DNA from 2 places in the Streptomyces sp. NPDC086787 genome. Region 2 is predicted to be linked to the other one. Evidence: riboswitches for the same ligand, from Rfam matches in the RefSeq annotation. Region 2 holds a riboswitch; the other holds the start of a gene.
The links. Region 2 has a riboswitch for thiamine pyrophosphate ahead of thiO (glycine oxidase ThiO). Riboswitches for the same ligand answer to the same signal wherever they lie in the genome.

Region 1: linked by a shared signal. The riboswitch ahead of thiC (phosphomethylpyrimidine synthase ThiC) and the one ahead of thiO (glycine oxidase ThiO) in region 2 are both predicted to bind thiamine pyrophosphate.

What each region holds. Positions count from the first base shown of each region.
Region 1 is NZ_JBIVBC010000003.1:75,640-78,815, reverse strand. It holds gene ACIPK3_RS09955 (SsgA family sporulation/cell division regulator) at 1-233, shown strand, start outside; gene ACIPK3_RS09950 (YibE/F family protein) at 328-1,716, opposite strand; TPP riboswitch at 1,799-1,977, shown strand; gene thiC (phosphomethylpyrimidine synthase ThiC) at 1,970-3,176, shown strand, end outside.
Region 2 is NZ_JBIVBC010000001.1:968,963-972,138, forward strand. It holds gene ACIPK3_RS04510 (thiazole synthase) at 1-418, opposite strand, end outside; gene thiS (sulfur carrier protein ThiS) at 422-622, opposite strand; gene thiO (glycine oxidase ThiO) at 619-1,836, opposite strand; TPP riboswitch at 1,833-1,945, opposite strand; gene ACIPK3_RS04525 (hypothetical protein) at 1,987-2,337, shown strand; gene ACIPK3_RS04530 (NAD(P)/FAD-dependent oxidoreductase) at 2,385-3,176, shown strand, end outside.

The DNA.
Region 1 (3,176 bases), on a different contig from region 2:
GCGATGTGCACATCGCGCCCACCGACTCGGACGTGCTGGGCGAGGTCCTGATCCGGCTTCAGGTCGGCGGGGACCAGGCGGTGTTCCGCTCCTCGGCGCCGCCGCTGGTGGCCTTCCTGGACCGCACGGACAAACTGGTCCCGCTCGGTCAGGAGGGAGCGCTCGCCGACTTCGACGCCCATCTCGACGAGGCCCTGGACCGCATCCTGGCCGAGGAACAGAGCGCCGGCTGAACGTCATGGGGATGAGCGCACGGCGCTCGGTGGCGCTGTGTGGACCGGTGCAGTAACGCTTCTCCTGATCCGGCGGCAATGCGCCGCCCGGGCGTCACTTCTTGCGGCGTCGGCCCCGTCCACCGCGCGTCGTGGCCGGCCGGCCGTCCGCGGTCCTGCCCGTCTCCTGTCCTGGTCCCGGCCGGTCTGCCGAGACCACCAGAGCGGCCAGGGCCGTGGTGACCGGTACCGAGGCGACCAGGCCGATCGAACCGACCAGGGTGCGCACGATCTCCTCCGCCACCAGTTCGCTGTTCGCCACGGTCGTCACACTGCTCTGCGCGATCGAGAAGAGCAGCAGCAGAGGCAGCGCCGCCCCGGCGTAGGCGAGGACGAGAGTGTTCACGACCGACGCGATGTGGTCACGGCCGATACGGATGCCCGCCCGGTACAGCCCCCGCCAGCCCATCGACGGGTTGGCCTCGTGCAGTTCCCAGACGGCCGAGGTCTGTGTGACCGTCACGTCGTCCAGGACACCGAGAGAACCGATGATGACGCCGGCCAGCAGGAGTCCGCTCATGTCGATCGACGGATACAGGCCGTGGATCAGGCCGGTGTTGTCGTCCGTGTTGCCGGTCAGTACCGCCCAGTCGATGAACTCCGAACCCAGGAGGCCGATCAGCACGAGCGACACCAGGGTGCCGAGCACCGCGACCGAGGTGCGTGCCGACAGGCCATGGCACATGTAGAGCGCGATCAGCATGATGGCACTCGCCCCGACCACCGCCACGAGCAGGGGATTCGCTCCCTGGAGGATCGCGGGCAGGATGAAGAGGGTCAGCACCAGGAAGCTGACGGCCAGTGCGATCAGCGCCATCACGCCGCGCAGGCGACCCACCGCCACGACGGCGATCGCGAAGATCCCGGCGAGCAGTGCCATCGGGAACTTCCGGTCCACGTCGGTGACCGAGTACTGCAGGTCCTTGGGCGCGGACGGCTCGTACGCGGCCACGACCTTCTCGCCCTGGTGCAGCTGACGTGATTGGTCGGGCTGCACGATCTCGGTGAACGTGCGGCCCTTGTCCTTGCCGGTGTCGATCCGGATCGTCGCCTTCTTGCAGGTGCCGTTCGCCTTCCGGGACGCCGAACCGTTCCCGCCGCTGGAGGTGTCATCGGGCGGGGTCTGTCCCGAGGCGTTCACCGACTCGCAGCTCACCTCGACCACCGCGGTGACGGTGGCCTGCTGGGTCTGCCGGTCGAAGCCGACCCCGGTGCGCTCGTGGGACGGGGCGCCGCCGGGCCAGAGCACCACGAGCCCGACGACGACCGCCGTGGCGAACGGGATCAGGATGGCCGCGATGACCTTCCGCAGGTGCTTGGAGACCGGAGCTGCGGGGCCGTGGCTGTGACCGTGCGAGTGGCCGTGTCCGCCGCCGTGTCGTCCGTCGCCCTCTCCCGAGCCGGTGTGCGGCGGCTCGGGCGGCTCGTACGGGTGGTTCTGCATCGTGGTCACCGGCCGATCATCGCAAGAACGAGAGAGGGGCCCTCTGTTCATCTCGCCCGAATTGACGCTAGCGTAGAAGCACCTTTGCACACGCGGGAGCTCGGAGCACCGGGCTGAGAGGGCGCTGACCTCCGTATTCGCCATGTTTCACGTGGAACACGAGCTGGTTCACACGAATGGCGACAGAGACGGAAGCCGCTGCGTCGACCGCTGAACCTGTTACCGGGTAATGCCGGCGTAGGGAGTAGGTCTCATGACCAAGAAGGACATACGCACGCCTGCCTCAGCGCAGAACGCGAACGGCGCGAACGCGCCGGACGCGGTCGGCGAGGAGACCGGGAAGTCCATCGGCTGGCACAAGGGGTACATCGAGGGCTCACGTCCCGATCTGCGCGTGCCGGTCCGTCAGGTGCATCTCACCAACGGGCAGTCGGTCACGCTGTACGACACCTCAGGCCCGTACACCGACCCGCTAGTGGAGACCGACGTCCGCAGGGGCCTGCCACCGCTGCGGGAGAACTGGATCATCGCCCGCGGCGACACAGAGGAGTACGCGGGCCGTCCCGTCCGTCCCGAGGACGACGGGGTCAGGCACACATCCCCCCGTGGGGGCCTGCGCAACCTCGACGCGGTATTCCCCGGCCGGCCCCGCCAGCCGCGCCGTGGCCGGGACGGCAAGGCGGTCACACAGCTCGCGTATGCGCGCCGGGGCGAGATCACGCCGGAGATGGAGTTCGTGGCCGTCCGGGAGAACGTCTCACCCGAGGTGGTCCGCGAGGAGATCGCGGCGGGCAGGGCTGTACTGCCCGCCAACGTGAACCATCCGGAGATCGAGCCAATGATCATCGGCAAACGGTTCCTGGTGAAGGTCAACGCCAACATCGGCAACTCCGCGGTGACCTCCTCCATCGAGGAGGAGGTCGAGAAGATGACCTGGGCCACCCGCTGGGGCGCCGACACGGTCATGGACCTGTCAACAGGGCGCAACATTCACACCACCCGTGAGTGGGTGCTGCGCAACTCCCCGGTACCCATCGGGACGGTGCCGCTCTACCAGGCGCTGGAGAAGGTGGACGGCAGGGCCGAGGAACTCACCTGGGAGATCTACAAGGACACGGTCATCGAACAGGCCGAGCAGGGCGTGGACTACATGACGGTCCACGCGGGCGTCCGGCTCCCGTACGTCCCGCTGACCGCGAACCGCAAGACCGGCATCGTCTCGCGCGGCGGCTCGATCATGGCGGCCTGGTGTCTCGCGCACCATCAGGAGTCCTTCCTCTACGAGAACTTCGAGGAACTCTGCGAGATCCTCGCCGCCTACGACGTCACGTACTCGCTGGGCGACGGCCTCAGGCCGGGCTCGATCGCGGACGCCAACGACGAGGCGCAGTTCGCGGAATTGCGCACGCTCGGGGAACTCAACCGGATCGCGAAGCGTTTCCATGTACAGACGATGATCG
Region 2 (3,176 bases):
CCAGAACCGGGTCGTCGTTGGTGTACGGCAGCACGGTGAAGCCGTCGTCCACCAGTGTCTCCGCCGCGTCCAGCAGCTCGATCGGATCCGGCAGCAGCGTCCGCTCGTCGGCGATGACCTCCAGCTTGATCAGATCCGTGCCGAGCGCCTCCCTGGCCAGCCGGGCCGTCAGGACGGCCTCGCCGGCGGTGAAACAGCCCGCCGTGTTGGGCAGCACCCGGATGCCGAGCCGCTCCAGCACGGACAGTACGGAACCGTGCACCGTGGGATCGACCCGTCGCATCGCCACCGTGGTCAGCTCCGTGCCGGAGGCGACGAGCGCCCGCTCCAGCACGTCCAGGCTCGGCGCGCCGCCGGTGCCCATGATCAACCGGGACGAGAACGGCGTACCGCCGAGGACGAAGGGATCGTCTGCCATGGGTCAGCCTCCTTGGACGGCGGTGAGGACCTCGACACGGTCTCCCTCGGCGAGGTCCGTGGCGGACCACTGCCCGCGCGGTACGACGGTCTCGTTCACCGCGGCGGCCACTCCGCGCGGCGCCGCGGTCAGCGAACCGACCAGAGTGTCGAGATCCGTGCCGGGCGCGATCTCCCGGCGCTCTCCGTTGACCGAGATGTTCATGCGGACCGCTCCGAGCCGTGTTGTGACGAGCCGTGTTGTGACGAGCCGTGTTGCGAGGGGAATGACGCAGCCGAAGGCGCGGCGAAGCGCTGTGGTGTGAAGGGGCGGGCCTCCTCCGGCAGCTCGCCGGTGACCAGGACGTACGCCATCACATCGCCGGTGACCGGGGTGAGCAGTACACCGTTGCGGTAGTGCCCGGTGGCCAGCAGCAGCCCGTCAAGCCCGGTCGGGCCGAGCAGCGGGGCGTTGTCGGGGGAGCCGGGACGCAGCCCGGCCCGGGTCTCGGTGAGCGGCAGCTCGGTGATCCCCGGCACCAGCTCGTGGGCGTCCCGGAGCAGCTCGTACACCCCGCCCGCGGTCACCGTCGTGTCCCAGCCCAGTTCCTCGCTCGTCGCGCCCACGACCAGCTCGCCGTTCTCCCGGGGCACCAGGTAGACATGGCCGCCGCGCACCACGGCGCGCACGGTACGGCTCAGGAAGGGCGCGTACCGGGCCGGCACCGTCAGCCGTACCACCTGCCCCTTCACCGGCCGCACCGGCGGCAGCACCTCGTCCGGCACGCCCGCGAGCCGCCCGCTCAGGCTCCCGGCGGCGAGCACCACCCGGCCCGCGTCAAGGACTTCGCCCTCGCGGGTGACGACCCCGGCGGCCCGGTCGCGCACGACGGACAGCCGCTCCGCCCAGGTGCGGTGGAACACCACCCCGGCGAGCTCACAGGCGGCCGTCAGCGCGTCCGAGAGCCGACGCGGATCGATCTGGTGGTCGCCGTCCACCCGCAGTCCGCCGCGCACCCCGGGCGCGAGCATCGGCTCCAGGCGCCGGCACTCGCGTCCCGACAGCCACTCGGCCTCCAGACCCGACCGCTGCTGGAGGGCGTGCAGCTCGCGCAGATCGGCACGGTCGTCGGCGTCCAGCGCGACGGCGAGGGTGCCGCTGCGGCGGTAGCCGAGGTCATGGCCGGTCAGCTCGGTCAGCTCGGCCACGAAGTCCGGGTAGCGACGGGCGGACGCCAGGTTCAGCCCGAGCAGCATCTGCTCGCCGTAGTGCAGTTCGGTGACCGCGGCCAGCATCCCCGCCGCGACCCGCGCGGCGCCGCCGCCGGGCTCTGGGTCCACCACGGCGGTGGCGAGGCCGCGCTGCGCGGCACGCCAGGCCGTGACCAGGCCGATGATCCCGCCCCCGACGACGAGGACGTCCGACGTACCTGACGACATGGGCGTTCAGCCCCTCCCTTCGCCGGCATGACCCGGATCAGGTTCGTACGGTCGGAGGCCGCCAGCCTCCCTCTCAGCCCGGTGCGTCCGGGCTCCCGCGAGTTCTGTACGTTGGCCACCCTACCGCTCGAACCAAGGAGTCCCGGCGTCATGGCCCGCTCGCTCGACGGACTGACCCTCGCCCCGGTGGCCGACCAGGCCCCCGGCCAGGTGGGCACCCGCACCCGGTTCACCTACCACGAGAAGGACGGCGTGGTCTGGGCCGAGTACACGGGCGGCGACATCGTGCGCGGGCACCTGGTGGGCACCCGCGAGGGCGACCGGCTGGACTTCCGCTACACGCAGCTCAAGCAGGACGGCAGCACGTCCGGCGGGCACTGCGTGTCCACGGTCGTCGAACTGCCCGACGGACGGGTACGGCTCGAGGAGACCTGGCGGTGGGAGTCCCAGGAAGGCAGCGGCACCAGCATTGTGGAGCAGCTCACCCAGCACGCCCCCTGACTGACAGTTTGTCAATTGTCTATGGTGACCGGGTGAGCGGTGATCGGGTGGGCGAGCAGACGCAGCAACGGGGCACGTCACGGGGACGGCGAGTGGTCGTCGTCGGCGCGGGCATGGCCGGGGTGCAGACCGCCGTCGCCCTGCGGGAGCAGAGTTTCAACGGCACCGTCACGCTGATCGGCGCCGAGCCGCACCAGCCGTACGACCGGCCGCCGCTGTCCAAGGCCGTCCTGCTCGGCAAGTCCGAGGGCTCCGCCTTCGAGGTCGACTTCGAGTCGCTCGGCATCGATCTGCGCCTGGGCAGCGAGGCACTGGGGGTGCGCACCGCCGACCACGAGCTGGACACCGGCTCCGGGCCCGTTCCCTACGACGTCCTGGTCCTCGCGACCGGTGCCGAACCGGTCCGGCTGCCCGGCACGGAGGGCGTCCCCGGGGTGCACCTGCTGCGCACCCTGGACGACGCGGAACGACTGCGGCCGGTGCTCACCCGCCAGCACGACATCGTGGTCGTCGGCGCGGGCTGGATCGGCGCCGAGTTCGCCACCGCGGCCCGTGAGGCCGGCTGCGCGGTGACCGTCGTGGAGGCCGCCGACCATCCGCTCGCCGGAGCGCTGCCGCCCGAGGTGGCCCTGCCGATGACCGCCTGGTACGCCGACAGCGGCGCCACCCTGCGCACCCGCGCGCGCGTGGCGGGCGTCGAGCCGGGCGCGGTGGTCCTCGGCGACGGCACCCGGGTACCCGCGGGCGCCGTCGTGGTCGGCATCGGCGCGCATCCCGCCACCGGCTGGCTCGCCGGCTCGGGCATCGAGCTGGGCGCGCAGGGCGACGTGGTGGCCGAC